One region of the Oxobacter pfennigii genome, then DNA from elsewhere that is predicted to be linked to it. Evidence: riboswitches for the same ligand, from Rfam matches in the RefSeq annotation. Region 1 holds a riboswitch; each other region holds the start of a gene.
What was found. Region 1 has a riboswitch for S-adenosylmethionine ahead of OXPF_RS01430 (homoserine dehydrogenase). Riboswitches for the same ligand answer to the same signal wherever they lie in the genome.
Positions count from the first base shown of each region.

Region 2: linked by a shared signal. The riboswitch ahead of metA (homoserine O-acetyltransferase MetA) and the one ahead of OXPF_RS01430 (homoserine dehydrogenase) in region 1 are both predicted to bind S-adenosylmethionine.
Region 3: linked by a shared signal. The riboswitch ahead of metK (methionine adenosyltransferase) and the one ahead of OXPF_RS01430 (homoserine dehydrogenase) in region 1 are both predicted to bind S-adenosylmethionine.

Region 1 covers NZ_LKET01000014.1:110,723-116,340, forward strand. Annotated here, with positions in the region: gene OXPF_RS01410 (cysteine desulfurase family protein) at 1-294, opposite strand, end outside; SAM riboswitch class I at 546-663, shown strand; gene OXPF_RS01415 (homocysteine synthase) at 771-2,057, shown strand; gene OXPF_RS01420 (YbaK/EbsC family protein) at 2,201-2,659, shown strand; SAM riboswitch class I at 2,758-2,877, shown strand; gene OXPF_RS01430 (homoserine dehydrogenase) at 2,974-4,263, shown strand; gene OXPF_RS01435 (trans-sulfuration enzyme family protein) at 4,330-5,481, opposite strand.
Region 2 covers NZ_LKET01000027.1:16,385-22,002, forward strand. Annotated here, with positions in the region: tRNA gene OXPF_RS06175 (tRNA-Ser) at 382-472, shown strand; RNA gene rnpB (RNase P RNA component class B) at 494-813, shown strand; gene OXPF_RS06180 (MFS transporter) at 908-2,251, opposite strand; gene OXPF_RS06185 (uroporphyrinogen decarboxylase family protein) at 2,273-3,652, opposite strand; SAM riboswitch class I at 3,842-3,962, shown strand; gene metA (homoserine O-acetyltransferase MetA) at 4,031-4,948, shown strand; gene lspA (signal peptidase II) at 5,170-5,618, opposite strand, start outside.
Region 3 covers NZ_LKET01000029.1:215,200-220,817, forward strand. Annotated here, with positions in the region: gene OXPF_RS08885 (FliA/WhiG family RNA polymerase sigma factor) at 1-379, shown strand, start outside; gene OXPF_RS08890 (hypothetical protein) at 412-882, shown strand; gene OXPF_RS22435 (hypothetical protein) at 882-1,058, shown strand; gene OXPF_RS08895 (flagellar hook-basal body complex protein) at 1,073-1,864, shown strand; SAM riboswitch class I at 1,967-2,067, shown strand; gene metK (methionine adenosyltransferase) at 2,222-3,415, shown strand; gene OXPF_RS08905 (DUF5661 family protein) at 3,529-3,900, shown strand; gene OXPF_RS08910 (cupin domain-containing protein) at 4,128-4,454, opposite strand; gene OXPF_RS08915 (Crp/Fnr family transcriptional regulator) at 4,567-5,220, shown strand; gene OXPF_RS08920 (PilZ domain-containing protein) at 5,452-5,618, shown strand, end outside.

The DNA.
Region 1 (5,618 bases):
TACGCTGGGATGCTCTGTTTTTGTTGTTATTACGTGAGCCCCTTCTTTAACAAACCCAGTCAGCAAAAAATTATTGCTTTCACTGCCGCCCGAAGTGAAAACTATTTCACTGGCGCTTACATTCAAAGTCTTTGCAATAGCTTCCCTGGCCTCATTGAGTTTTTTTTCAGCCATTAAGCCTAAAGAATGGGCAGAAGAAGGGTTCCCGTAATAGTTTCTCATTATCTCAGCCATTGTATCTATAACCTCATCGTAAGGTTTTGTAGTGGCGCTGTTATCAAAATATACTTCCATTTATTTCACCTCTTAATTGCAAATAACCTAATATATATAATAAATTAATTTGTTTATTCTTTAAATATACTGTTCAATAAAAATAATTTTATTATTTTAAATTTTCATAACCTACTAATCATACCGGATTAATATAGTATTTTCAATGACTTTACGGATTTTACTGCCTTTTATGCTTAAGAAATGCTGAAAATATGCCCTTGACAACGAAAATATAAGATGCTAATATTAAAAAAATTCAATAGAGAATGTTCTCATCCAGAGAGGTTGAGGGACTGGCCCAATGAAACCTCGGCAACCAACAGGTTCATTTACCTGGAAAGGTGCCAACTCCTGCGCCCTGGTTAAGCTTGGGTCGAAAGATGAGAGGGATAACTTACATTTTTGTATATACAACCTCTTTCATCCTCTCGATCAGGTGAAAGAGGTTTAATTTTATTAATAAAAAACATAATGATTTAAAAGGAGAGATAATAATGAGCGAAAGAGTATTAAAATTTGACACCCTGCAGGTACACGCCGGTCAAGAGGCTGATCCAACTACAGGTTCAAGAGCTGTTCCAATTTATCAGACCACTTCCTATGTATTCAATGATACCCAGCATGCAGCAAACCTTTTTGGATTAAAGGAATTTGGCAACATTTATACAAGGATAATGAATCCAACTACCGATGTATTCGAAAAAAGAATAGCTGCCCTAGAGGGCGGAATCGGCGCTCTGGCAGTAGCTTCAGGTTCTGCAGCCATAACATATGCAATATTAAACATTACCCAGGCAGGAGATAACATAGTATCAGCCAGTACTCTTTATGGCGGAACATATAACTTATTTAAATATACACTGCCCAAATACGGCGTTGATACCATATTTGTAGATCCAGATGATACAGATAATTTCAGAAAGGCAATTAATGATAAAACAAAGGCTTTGTATATAGAATCCATAGGCAATCCGGGAATAAACTTAATCGACATTGAAGCTGTTGCAAAAGTAGCTCACGATAACGGAATACCTCTGATTATAGACAACACCTTCGGTACACCTTATTTGATAAGGCCAATTGAATATGGTGCTGATATAGTGGTTCATTCTGCAACAAAATTCATTGGCGGACACGGAACATCCATAGGCGGGGTAATCGTTGATTCAGGTAAATTTGACTGGGCAGCAAGCGGAAAATTCCCCGGATTAACTGAACCGGATCCAAGCTACCATGGAATTAAATACACCGAATCCTTCGGAGGATTAGCTTACATTTTAAAAGCAAGAGTAGTTCTTTTAAGGGATACAGGAGCAGCTTTAAGCCCTTTCAATTCATTCCTCTTCCTTCAGGGACTTGAGACTTTATCTTTAAGAGTGGAAAAACATATTTCCAATACAAAGAAAATTGTAGAGTTTTTACAGAACCACCCTAATGTTTCATGGGTTAATTATCCCAATATAAAAGGAAACAAATACTATGATTTAGCGCAAAAGTATTTCCCCAATGGCACAGGCTCTATATTTACATTTGGTGTAAAAGGCGGAATTGAAGAAGGGAAGAAATTTATTGACAGCCTTGAGATATTCTCACTCCTTGCAAATGTAGCCGATGCGAAATCCCTGGTTATCCATCCTGCCAGCACAACTCATTCACAGCTTTCAGAGGAAGACCAGAAAGCTGCAGGTGTTACACCTGATCAAGTCAGATTATCTATAGGTATTGAAGATGCTGATGATTTAATATATGATTTAAATCAGGCTCTTAATAAAATAGGCTAATAGTATTATTATATAAAACTTTTTTCACAACCTAAAAGGGACTCTCTATATAATTTAAAATTATGGCTCTTCTGGAACTATTCTATTTATCGGAGAGTCCCCCTTATTTGTAATATAAAATAGCAATGAAAAGAGGAGTAAGTATGGGTACGAAAGAGGTAAGACAATTTTTTCTTGAGAGAAGCTTACCGGATCCTGTATTTGAACTTTCTGACAGCGGTGCAACTGTGGATTTGGCTTCAAAAACCTTAGGAGTTGAACCCGGGCTAATTGCCAAGACACTTGCATTTAAACTGAAAGACAGAAATATTTTGATAGTTATGAGCGGTAATTGCCGAATAGACAATAAAAAATTCAAACAATACTTTGGTATTAAAGCAAAGATGCTTGAGCACGATGAGGTTTCAGATATTACCGGCCATCCTGTAGGAGGGTTGACACCTTTCGGATTAAAAAATGGACTCGAAATCTATCTTGATATTTCCATCAAAGAATTTAAATTTGTATATCCTGCTGCCGGTTCAAAAACAGCAGCATTAAAGATATCTCCGTCACTTATGCAGGAGCTTACGGATGCAATTTGGGTTGATATATGCCAGTAACGTGCAGGGTTATCGTTTTAGGTTTGCTTATATGACATATATCAAACTTGACATATGATAAGTTAAATGTTAGTATATTTTAAAAATGAATTATTCAATTCTCATCAAGAGAGGCAGAGGGACTGGCCCGATGAAGCCTCGGCAACCTTCAGGTTCATTTATCTGAAAAGGTGCCAACTCCTGCGCTGGATTTTAAAAATCCAAGCGGTAGATGAGAGAGGAAGCCTTATTCAGGTTCTGATAACCAAGCCTCTTTCATCCTAAGCTTTAAAGATGAAGAGGTTTTTTTATTTGACATTATTGGAGGTTAAATCGTGGATAAGGTAAGGATAGCACTATTAGGTTTAGGCAATGTGGGGAAAGGTGTATGGAAAATATTAAATACAAATATTGAAGAAATTAAAAAACGCTCCGGGTACGAGATAGAAGTTTCAAAGATACTTGTCAGAGACCTTAATAAGGACAGGAGTATTTCAATACCTCCAGGGATATTGACTGCAAATCCGGATGATATATTAAATGATAACAGTGTAAAGATTGTCGTAGAATTATTAGGCGGAATGGACCCTGCCAAAGATTATATACTAAGATCAATTGAAAATAAAAAGCATATTGTTACAGCAAATAAGCTTCTGATTGCCACTGCAGGAGAAGAACTCTTTTCTGCCGCTTATGAAAAAGGGGTACAACTATGTTTTGAAGCAAGTGTCGGCGGCGGTATACCTATAATTAAAAATATAACCGAAAGTCTTACTGCCAATAAAATCGAAGAAATTATAGGTATTGTAAACGGCACAACAAATTACATTCTTTCTAAGATGGCCGATGATGGAGTGAATTTCCAGAACGCTTTAAAGGAAGCACAAATAAATGGACTTGCCGAGGCAGATCCTACTTCCGATGTGGAAGGCTATGATGCTTTATACAAGCTTTTAATATTAGCTTCCCTTGCTTTTGATACAAAAATTGATGTTAATACAATCCACAGAGAAGGAATTCGAAACATTGAATCAATAGACATTAAATATGCACAAGAATTAGGGTATGCAATCAAGCTTCTGGCTGTTGCCAGGGATAAAGGTGATAAATTAGAGCTTAAGGTTCATCCGGCAATGGTGCCTGCTTTCCACGCACTTTCAAATGTTAAGGATTCCTTTAATGCAATCCTAATTAAGGGGAATGCCGCAGGGGACTTGATGTTTTACGGAAGAGGGGCAGGAGATTTGCCAACCGGCAGTGCAGTAGTGGGAGATATAATATCCATATTGAGAAATAAAAGGGATTTACCCTTCAAAAGGCTGTTTAAAAATGATACTATTCAAAAGAAGGTCTGCTCTGCTGAAGAAGTCGTATCATCATATTATATCAGGGCTAGTGCCGGGAATATTCCCCATGTTTTCGATAAAATAAAATCCATATTTGCAGAAAATGATATCAATATTTTAAATATTATTAAAAACGTTGAATCTCAGAATACTGTTTATTTTGCGTTAAAGACCGGCTGTACGTCAAAAACAAATTTAGATAAAGCTTTAAACAAGATAATGGATATTCATTATGTTGATAAAGTTGAAAATATAATAAGGATAGAAGATTTATATTAAAATAAGCTTATTGCTGCGAAATACAGCAATAAGCTTATTTATTTAACAGCAAAGAAATCGACTGTTTTATCTGCCAATGGCTTGTTCAAGATCCTTTATTAAATCAGTTACATTTTCTATACCTATGGATAACCTTAAGAGCTTGTCTGTTACCCCCAGCCTGTTTCGCATTTCTACCGGTATTGCTTCATGTGTTTGCACATAAGGATAGGTAATAAGACTTTCTACTCCCCCCAGGCTTTCCGCAAAAGTAATGACCTTCACATTTTTTAATATTTTTGCTACCATTTCCACAGACTTTACTGTAAATGAAATCATTGAACCAAACCCGGTAGCTTGTTTAATGGATACCTGATATTCATCATGCCATGGCAATCCAACATAATAAACCTTCTCTACTTCATTATTTTCATGCAGCCATTTTGCTATCTCAAGGGCATTATTCTGCTGTTTATCCATCCTTATCGCAAGAGTTTTTATCCCCCTTAGTATAAGCCAGCTGTCGAAAGGAGACAAAACAGCTCCGGTGGATTTTTGTATAAACCTGAACCTTTCAATCAGTTCTTCATCATTTACAACAATTAATCCCGCCAGCGTATCATTATGCCCTCCAAGATATTTAGTACCGCTGTGTACTACTATATCAACTCCAAAGTTTAAAGGTTTCTGATAATATGGCGTTAAAAATGTATTATCTACTATGGTCAGTATGCCTTTCTGCTTTGCAGTTTTTACAACTTCCGCTATATCAGTAACCTTCATCATTGGGTTTGATGGGGTTTCAATTAAAATCGCCTTTGTATTATTTTTTATTCCTTGTATCATCGTTTCTAAATTACTGGTATTCAGATATGAAGTTTCTATTCCATACTTCTTGTATATTTCTTCAAATAGCCTGTAAGTACCTCCATAGAGATCATCAGATATAATAATATGATCACCTGCAGAAAATATGGTAGCTATTGCTGTTATAGCAGCCATCCCTGTTGAGAATGCCAAGCCTTCTTTACCCGACTCAAGCTTTGCGATTGTTTTTTCCAATTCTTCTCTTGTCGGGTTTTGAAGCCTTGAATAATCATATCCCGTACTCTGATTCAAACCAGGATGCCTGAATGTAGCACTCTGATAAATGGGAAAACTTATGGCTCCTGTTTTTTCATCATATCCTTTATATCCATGTACAACTTGCGTATCAATACAATAATAATCCTCTTTCATAGTAAACTCCTCCTGCATATTTGTAATTTTATTTCAATCATTGATATTCTTTTATAGTTTTTATTGGATAAAATTAAAAACCTCCTTCACCAATAATTATGGACGAAAGAGGTTAATAAATTTCCACCATTTTGTTA
Region 2 (5,618 bases), on a different contig from region 1:
AAAGCCAGATACCGGTCGTGCGATGAAATTTTCTAATTTAACTATTACGCTGTCCTCTCTGAATTTCATGTTTACGACCCCCTCTCAATTAATCTGCTACCTTTTTAGTATAATACTTAAATTTGGAAAAGGCAACGGATTTTATACAAGTTTTGTCTTTTTCAGCGGGGCGGCAGCAGGAAAGCCTAAAATCGCACCCAATACTATTTGCACAGTTTTCATACATTTTTTATAAGGCCTTAAAATTTACAGATATTATAGCGGCTTTTTTTAAATATGCAATATTTATTTTAGATTGTGGGTAAAATTCTAACATTTACACCTTTTAAAATTATCAAAATAGTTATATAATAAATATCTAGCTTAATGACAAATTACTATGGAGGGTTACTCAAGTGGCTCAAGAGGACGGTTTGCTAAACCGTTAGCAGTCGTAAGGCTGGCGCAGGTTCAAATCCTGTACCCTCCGCCATTAGTATGAAAGAGACTTAAGTAATACAGACAATCGCTATGGCAACATAGAGGAAAGTCCACACTGCCGCAGGCTGAGATGCCTGCGCCAATAGGATTGAGCCTCTCGCAAGGGAGGGCGGGGCAACCCGACGGCGGAGAAAATGCACTCACTGAGGCATGAGTATCCTGAAAGTGCAACAGAGACGAGCTTTTCCGGCGACGGAGAAGGTGGAACGTTTGTAAACCCCTCAATGCAGAAACCCAAATTAAGGTAGGGGAACCCCCTCAAGGGAATAAAACTAGCGGGGGACCAGAAATGGTAGACAGATGATTGTCCGCGACAGAAAGTGGCTTACCGTATTGCTTAATATCTTTATATGCACTAAAATTAAGTGCGCCAAAATAAAAAATCGCCGGGTAACCCGGCGATTTTTTATTTTGGCGCTATCTGCTGTTATGATTTTTGCGCTGCTCTTTGCTTTAATTCCTCCTGTATTTCAGCCATCTTGTTTTTATCCAGGCTGTAAATAGTCATAAATATAATGGCAATAACAGCAATTACACTTGGAACTGCCGATATCAAAACCCTTAATCCCTGCACTACTTCAGGCGTAACCTCATTTGCCTTAAATCCTATGGTTGCCAGGCCGAAAGCTGCCACCGAGCCGCCTATTGCCACGCCGGCCTTTATTGGTATGAGCAGTAAGGACATATTGAGGGCTTTTACGCTTTTTCCTGTCTTCCATTCACTATAATCGGCAGTATCTGAGTAAAATGCGGCGGACGGGGCATTGGATATAGCCATGCCGAACTGTGCCAATCCTACAAGCGCGATAAATACCGCCGCATTGCTGCCGGCAAATAAATAAACAGAAATCATCCCTATGGCCCAGACTACTATTCCCATTCTGTATACAGTTCTTTTATCATATTTATTGGTTAAAAACCTTGACGTTGTGGCTCCCACAAGCATACAGCCTGCTGTAATAGGCGCATACACCGCAAAGAGCAGTAGATTTCCTACGACATATTTAAAATAATACATACCCAAACCCATGAGGACGTTTGTTGCGGTCAATCTGAAAATATCCGCAATCACTAATAAAAGCAGCGGTTTGTTTGTGGCTACGGCTATAACCATATCTTTTAGCGTGGCAGGCTTTCTTCCCGGCATGGGTTTATCATAATCCTTTGCAAGATAGGCAATGTAATATAATCCGGATATGATTACCGCTCCGAATACCAGCACGGTTAAAAAATATCCCTTAGTCTGATCACCGCCGCCCAGGAATAAGACCAGCGGCAATACTATAGCACCCCTTACCAGCTGTCCTATGGCGGCACCCTGGCCTCTGCTTGCGGAAAGGGCTGCTCTTTCGGTCTGGTCCGAGGTAAATACCGGAAGCATTGTAAGGCGGGAAGTGGTTGTAAAGTTGACAAAAACATAGCCCATTATATATGCAATTGTGAGATAGGCAGCCTTTACAGGCAGGCTTACATTAAAATCGGTAAACATGAGCAGGTTAAAAATTATAATTAAGGGCGGGGCTACAAAAAGCCATGAGCGGTATTTACCCCATGGCATATTGCTTTTTTCAACCAGCGCTCCTATAAGAGGTACGTCAACTGTGTCAACAACTCTTCCGATAAGCAGGATTGTTGCCGCGACAGCCGGCAATACCATTGCAACATCGGTCAAAAAGAAAGGAAAATACTGAGTTCCCATTGTTGTCGCAAAACCCATGGCAAATTCCTGATATCCGTATGCGATATAAACTCTTTTTGGCAGCTTAGACATTCTTAAACCTCCTATATATATTTAAGAACAAAGATTGATTATAAAGTTAAACATCATATCTTCATATTTTTGAATTTTAGGTCCTATTATATTTAAGGGCCTTCCATCAAGCTCCGGATGGCTTTCTCTATATTTTTCCCATACTGTAAAGTACTTTGAATTTATGCTTTTATCTATTTCATTGATTATCTCGCTGCGCCTTTTTAGCTTTAAAGCTTCATGGGGGTCCTTGTTATCGCCTTTATAATAGTCATCATATCTTCCGTTTATATATACATACTCAAGTACGGCTTTTAAGTTTTCGGATATGCTGCCGTGCATATCCATGGCGCCCTTGTCAAAGCCGAACATATAATTTCCGCCGGGTGCAAGTATATCAATCAATTCCTTGGCTTTGTCTATGCATTGTTCTTTCGTGGCCGAGTGAAGCATTACAAGAGGATAAAAACCGCTTAATATATGCTTTTTGCCCAGCTTCTCCTTAACGATTTTGGGATCACCGTATTCAAAACGGAGGATGGTATGGGGAGGCAGCTCATAGAAATAATCCAGAAACCTCATAAAGTCATGCTCTACAAAGAGGTTTACATTTATGCCCATTTCGGTTATTGCTTCCACCTGTTTTTTCAATGTGGGCCAATAGAACTTTTCAAAATCCTTTTCTCTCATAAAGGGGCCCATATGGAGGGGTATGCCTACCTGGCCGAAGGTTGAAGGGCCCAATGGCTTTCCTTTTTTAATAAGGATGGGTGTTATAGCTTCACATGCTTCTATAACCTTTTGGGGGATTCTTCTAATATCGGATGAGATTCCTGTAAAGCTTCTGAAAAAGTCGGCCATAAAGTCATAGGGACCCGTTGTTGCACCGCCGGCCATTGATACAAATCCGTATTTGGCATTCAGCCTTGCACTTATGCCTCCGATTACCGCCGCATCATCGCTTTGAACCTTCATTGCTTTGGAGAGCGTCATGGCTTTTGTGTTAGAGTCTGTGTCAAGTCCGGTATATAAGCGCGGTAAAATCTTATCTACAATGCAATCATATGGCGAAGCTATGAAATCATCATAATCTTCCGCCGTCATACCTGCTACATTGGGATGCTGCATGGTTCCGTCAGAGCTCATTATAAAAGGCTTAGAGCCTAGAATCTGGTAATATGAAGGGTACCTTCGCCCTACACCCGGTGCCGAATCCGAAGGAAAGTCCTGACATACCTTATCCAGCGCTGCTTCTGCCTTTGAAAAATCCCAATATACTTCCGCCACATCCATCTGGCAATACTTAATAGCTGAATCTAAGCCCATGGCACCGCTTATTGGGATCCTTGACGGAATTCTCCCGCTTAATAAATTGCGGTACATATCTTCTCTTTCTTTTGCTAATACTTTTACATCGGACATATTTTCCATTCACCCCTTAAATATTTCTCCTTCTTATGGGACTTAAGTCACATAGAAATTTAAATAGCTCATAATATCTTATTGAAATTGATAAAGACCTAGAACAAAATAATTAATCCGCACCAGCTTAAAATATCTTGACACCGCATATAATAGTTGATATTATAAAAAAAAATCTATGAGAACACGTTCTCATCCAGAGAGGTTGAGGGACTGGCCCGATGAAACCTCGGCAACCTTCAGGTCCATTCACCTGAAAAGGTGCCAATTCCTGCAGCTGAATTTCATTTATTCAGAGGCGAGATGAGAGAGGTAGTCTGCTTTATTTTGCGTGTAAACCTCTTTCATTGACAATCGAGTATGAAGGAGGTTTTTTATATGCCAATAAAAATACCGGATAACCTTCCGGCAGCTGAAGTACTTAACAGTGAAAATATTTTCGTGATGGGTGAAGACAGGGCTTACCATCAGGACATCCGCCCGTTAAAGATAGCCATATTAAATTTGATGCCTACAAAAATTTCAACGGAGACGCAGCTTTTAAGGCTTCTCGCCAATTCACCCCTTCAGGTGGATATTACGCTGTTTCTGCCAAAGGACCACGAAAGCAAGAACACCCCGGCAGAGCATCTTAAGAACTTTTATACCACCTTTGACAGCATAAAGCATGAGAAATTCGATGGCATGATAATAACGGGAGCTCCTATTGAACATCTGGAATTTTATGAAGTGGATTACTGGGATGAGCTTAAGGAGATTATGAACTGGAGCCTCCGCAATGTATATTCCACGTTGCACATATGCTGGGGAGCCCAGGCAGGACTTTATCACCATTATGGAATACCTAAATACCCCCTCAAGGAAAAAATGTTCGGTGTATTCCCCCATACCGTTGAAAAACTGGGAGTAAAGCTATTAAGAGGGTTTGATGATGAATTTTATGTGCCGCAATCCCGGCACACGGAAATAAGAAAAGAGGATATAGTTAAGATGCCAAGCCTTGATATTCTTGCCCAATCGGAAGAGTCGGGCGTATATTTGGTAGCTTCAAAGGACGGAAGGCAGATTTTTATAACCGGCCATCCCGAATATGATCCTTTAACCCTGAAGGCAGAATACGACAGAGATGTTGCAAAGGGTGTTCCCATAGAGGTGCCAAAGCATTATTTCAAGGATGACGACCCGGCAAAAGCCCCCGTTTCAAGGTGGAGAAGCCATGCAAACCTTTTATATGCAAATTGGCTCAACTACTATGTATACCAGGAGACACCATATGATTTAAACGCACTGGAGTAAAAGATAAGGGGCTGTGGCATTTTGAACACTCAATTGGCTATGTTCGCGTTCTGCAAGTTCTAAGGCTCCCTGCCTTGAAAATACAAGAATTTTTAAACTTCACTATCGCTCAGACAATCTAAAATTCTAAGTATTTTCTTCGGCAGCGTTACCAAGAACTTGTTCAGAACTCTCACAATTGCTCGTTTATGTTGTTCATAATGCCACAGCCTCTTTGTTCTTTATAAATTGAATTCTTCTTTTGATGTTAAAATACAGTAAGCCAAAAGTATTGTGCCTGTCACTATAAATATGTCCGCCACGTTAAACACAGGGAATATATAGGTTCCAAAATGAAATTCCAGAAAATCTACTACGCTGCCTGTCATAATCCTGTCAGTTAAATTTCCTATGGCCCCTCCCATTATAAAGGACAATGCCGTCCTTACAATCTTATTTCTAAGCCTGAAAAGGTAATAAGCTATGAATATGCACACAAGCACCGTTGTAACTATGAAAAAGTACCTTTTATTTTGCAGAATGCTCCAGGCTGCCCCTTTGTTCAGCACATGGGATATATAAAAGAATCCGTCAATTACCGTTACCGAATCATTCAATGGTATGGCACCCGATATAATATATTTGGTAGCCTGATCCAGCACTATTATCAAAATTATTATCGCAGTCCAAA
Region 3 (5,618 bases), on a different contig from region 1:
CTCCGAAGCTCTTGACTTACCTATTGAGGATTTGCAAAAGATTGAGGGATATGTGAATTACCTTTCTGTGGTTTCTTTAGATGAGATAATATTCCATTCCGACGATGATGATATATTTTTATCTGCCACAATAGAGGATGTTAAAAGCCCCCGCCCCGAAATGATACTGGAAGACAAAGAAAAAATGCAGCTTTTAAAGAAATCCATTGAAATGCTCAATGAAAAGGATAAACTTGTTTTAAGTCTTTACTATTATGAAAAATTAACACTGAAAGAAATAGGGCAGATAATGAGTATATCCGAATCAAGGGTTTCCCAGCTGCACAGCAGGGTTATATTAAGATTAAGGGACAACCTTAAAAAGCTTAAATATCAGTAGCTATTCGCCTATGTCATATGTTTGGAGGATATATGCAGTATATAGTTTTTGCTGTTGGAATTATATTAATTATAATAGGAGTAAGGGGTTCCCAGAAAAGAAGTGAGCCTGTTGTTGAAAAGGCTGCTGAGGAGCAGGAGATACCAAAGCCGGAGTTTGTCTTTCAGGTATTGGGTTATGAGGAAAAGTTCAAGGAATTCTTGGAGGAAAGCGATATCATGTATAAATTGGACACTTTGGAGGATAAATTGGACTTACTCTGGAGTGAAATAGGAAGGCTAAAGGAAAGCAGGGAAGTAAAAGAAGAAGTTAAAGCAATTGAGGAAACATATACAATTGATCATAAAGAAAACACCCAGCTAAAATTAAACAAGGATGATTTAAAGGACGTAAACAAGCAGGCAGCCCTTTTGAAGGATGAAGGCTTGAGCGTGGAAGAAATTGCAGACAGGCTGGGTATACTGAAGGGGGAGGTATTATTAAGGCTTGGTATGAAAAAATAGTGGCACTTTTTTCGGATAAAAAGGTTATATTAGGAATGGGGATAGGGTTTGTTTTGGCATCCTTGATAATGATGGCTGCACCTAAACCTAAAATATCGGATGATGAACTGATAAGGCTTGCCCGGGAAAAGGGTATGGTTTTTCAGGATGAAATAAAGGCTCTGTATAATAAGTAAATGGAGGTGATTGCATGTTAAGAGGAATATATACCGCGGCAGCCGGTATGAAGAATATTCAGGCAAAGCAGGACGCATCAGCAAACAATATGGCAAATTCAACTACTATAGGATACAAGCAGGACAAGGTGGTTTCAGAATCTTTCTCCCAAGTGATGCTGCAAACCGTACAGGATACAGGAAACGGTATTTTAGAGAGAAAAGATATAGGTCCGCTATCTCTTGGTGTTCACAAAGGTGAAGTATACACGGATTTCAGTCAGGGAAATTTCATGGAGACAGGAAATCCTCTTGATTTGGCGATTGTTGGCCAGGGCTTTTTTGAAGTAAGAAGCTATGATGACATAAATGAGACTGCAAGGTATACAAGGGACGGAAGCTTTATATTGGATGCAGAGGGAAGAATTGTAAACCTTGACGGTGAATTTTTAATGGCGGAAGATTTGGAAACAGGAGAGACAGGTCCTGCTGTTGTTGGCAGTGGACAGGTTACTGTCAATGATAGCGGTATTATAACTGTGGATAATGTGGACAGATACCGAATAATTACTGTTGATTTTGTGGATTATAACAATATAGCAAAAGCAGGCAATAATCTAATCATTACTGGAGATGAGCCTGTGATAGCCGAAGCGCAGAATATTGATATCCGCCAGGGAATTTTAGAGCAGTCCAATGTGGATTTAACCAGCGAAATGACCAATATGATAGTGAATATCAGAAGCTTTCAGGCAAACCAGAGGGTAATTGCATCAATAGACGAGACCTTGAACAAATCTGTAAATGAAGTAGGAGCCTTGAAATAACAGCAAAAAATTATATTTTTCGATTTATTTCATAATTATTGACAACTAAATGTGAGTATGATATATTATATAATTGGTAAATAAATATATGTGTTTTATACACTCTTATCAAGAGAGGTGGAGGGATAGGCCCGATGAAACCCGGCAACCAGCATTTTATGCCAAGGTGCCAATTCCTGCGGATAATTGCCGCGAGATGAGGGTAGGGAAAACCTCTTCGTCTGAAGAGGTATTATTTTTTGTGTAAATGTGTAAAAAAAAATTTTTTTCAGGGAATTCTTATATTGAACAAACTAATGATAAAAGAATAATTTACATATTAAAGAAGCCCCTGTTATCAAAAGGAGGAGTTATAAAATGACTAAAAGACTTTTTACTTCAGAGTCAGTTACAGAAGGACATCCGGATAAAATATGCGATCAGATATCAGATGCAGTTTTAGACGAAATTTTTTCTAAAGACCCTAACGCAAGGGTTGCCTGCGAAACAGCAGTAACCACAGGCTTAGTTTTGGTTATGGGAGAGATATCAACAAACTGCTATGTGGATATACCAAAAGTAGTAAGGCGCACAATCGAGGAAATAGGCTATACCAGGGCTAAATACGGATTTGACTGCGATACCTGTGCGGTATTGACTTCCATTGATGAACAGTCAGCCGATATCGCCCTCGGAGTTGACAAAGCTCTTGAAGCAAAGCATGGAGAGGAATTCGATAAAATAGAAGCCATAGGTGCGGGAGATCAGGGCATGATGTTTGGATTTGCCTGCGCCGAAACACCTGAATTAATGCCCCTTCCCATATCTCTTGCCCACAAGCTTTCAAGAAGGCTTACTGAAGTCAGAAAAAACGGTACTTTGAATTATTTAAGGCCGGACGGAAAGACTCAGGTTACCGTGGAATATGCGGATAATACCCCGGTAAGAGTGGATACAGTTGTTATATCCACACAGCACGGACCGGAAGTCAGTCATGAGCAGATAGAAAAAGATATGATTGAGCATGTAATAAAAGAAATAATTCCTGAAAAATATCTGGATGCAAATACAAGGTATTTCATCAATCCAACAGGAAGGTTTGTTGTAGGAGGGCCTCAGGGCGATTCAGGACTTACAGGAAGAAAGATTATCGTTGACACTTACGGCGGATATGCAAGACACGGCGGCGGTGCATTCTCGGGAAAAGACCCCACGAAGGTAGACCGTTCCGCAGCATATGCGGCAAGATGGGTTGCTAAAAATCTGGTGGCAGCAGGAGTTGCAACAAAACTTGAAATAGAAATTGCTTATGCCATCGGTGTGGCAAGGCCTGTTTCAATAGAAGTTGATACCTCGGGCACAGGTGTCGTTGCAGATGATACTATTGTAAATATAATAAACAAGGTATTTGATTTAAGGCCGGCGGCAATTATAAGGGACCTTGATTTAAGAAGGCCTATATACAAACAAACTGCGGCCTACGGCCACTTCGGAAGAACCGATATTGACCTTCCATGGGAAAAATTGAACAAGGTTGAAGAAATAAAGGCTGAGCTTGCAAAATTAAAATAATTTATTTTAGTGGACTGCTTTAAAAAATATAAAGCAGTCCACTTTCATATTCTATGGCAAACCATGGCATAAATCATAGAATGATATTGATGATTATATTAATGGAGGTTTTCATGTCCCCATATATTTGTCCGGTCTATGTCAACGAAATGACGCGTAAATATAACTGCTGTAAGATGCCATATCCAGTGCCCCGATTTAATTCAGATGAAGTCAAGAAAAGCTTTACAACTGAAGAAGCTGTTGAATTGGCAAGGATGCTGGATATTAACTTCAGTAAATTCGACGTTGAACAGTTCAGAATGGGACTTGATGTAGAGCTTGAACACGGCCGAAGGGATCCTGCAACTAATGTTACAAATGATGATCCGGTTATGACTGCTAAAATAGCACTTGCTCACTTAAATGAATTCTCAGATTATTATAGCAGGCTTAAAAAGATGGAAGACGAGGCAAAACAATATTGGGGAATAAGCGGAAAATAGGTGTTCAGCTGGGTCAAAAGTCCCGGAGATAATTAGAGGCAAACCGTGTAAAATGTTGATTTTACACGGTTTTGCTATATTTTAGGTAAGAAATGGGGTATAATAATCAGCAAGAGTAGTCAACAATGAAATAGATAACATTTGATTCCTTTATTTAATAAATGCGAAGTGATGGTGCAAGCAGCTATGTTTATCTGCAGATCAAGCTGTAAGTATTTTTCCAAAGGTCAGTCTTTCTTGTAGTGTTTGGGGTTAGGAGATTTTACCACAAAAAACTCCAATACGCCACCGCCAAAATTGTTTACATTCATCTTCGTTTGATAAGGGATATTGATTATCTGGCCGCAGGTATATAAATGCTGTTCCTGATCGTTTAACTTTAAAGTCATTTCCCCCCTGATAATGATCATATATACATTTGAATTTGAATAGTGCTCGGGAAGGCCCTCGCCTTCCGGCAAAATCATATGGTTGATCAGTACCGGGTCATCGTCTATTATTTTTTCTATGAGTTTTGTATCGTCTCTTGAAAACCTGTATATATTTTCTAACATGATTGGACTCCTTTCTTTTTCATATTTCTTATAATATACTTGAAACTCAAAAATAAAAAAGTTACCATGGTAACTAATATCGAGGTGAGTTGAAATTATAATAAATACTTATATGTATGCCTTATCGGGCTTTGACCTTTTTAACTGCTTTTCGCAAGCCGAGTTGATTCGGTTATTTCATTCGGACAATTACAGGATAACGCAATATAATAAAGGTCAGGTCATTCATCTCCAAAATGAAATATGCCGTACAATGGATATTGTGCTGAAGGGCAGAGTAGCTGTCCAAAAAATAAATGAAGAAGGAAATATATTAAAAATAAATGTATTTTCAGCCGGAAGCATTTTAGGAGCCAATCTCCTGTTCTCAAACAGAAATTTTTATCCCATGACTGTCATTTCCGAGTCTCAAACAGTATTGCTCCATATATATAAAGAGCTGGTCCTGGAGCTGAGTCAAACGAATGCTCACTTTATGACCGGTTTGATGACAGTGATTTCCGACAGGATACTGCTCCTGACAGACAAAATAGATGCTATTTCTTTAAAGACAGTTAGGCAAAAAATAGTAGACTTTTTGAAATACGAATATTCTATTCAAAAAAGTAATGTTCTTAAATTAACTATATCAAAAAGGGATTTAGCCGAAAGATTTGGTATTCAACGAACATCTCTGAGCAGAGAATTAAATAAAATGAGAAAAGAGGGTTTACTGGAGTATAGCGCAAAAACCATAACGCTTAAACGGATAGATATTGTTAAGTAACAAGCATATGAAGGATTAAAATGTCTGGTATGGGCAGTTTTAGTATTGTATATCTTAAAAAGGACTTTGTGCACGATGGTATTGAATTCCTACTTCTAATTTATTATAATAATATTGTAGGCAAGTATTTTGAATAAAATATTTAATATAATACAAATTTTATTTAAAATTATGCATTTAAAAATATTTATAGTAAAGCAAATTACATTTTAAGAGAAGAGGAGGATACTGATGTTTGATGAAAATAATAACCGCCGTGAATACTTTCGTGTCACATTTCCTAAATCTTTATGTGCTAAAATGTCAGTATTCAAAATAGGCAATAATGTCATCAGTTCAGGCAGCAGCAATGTCTGTATAGGAGATATGAGCGCCGGCGGACTGAAATTCTTCTCTAA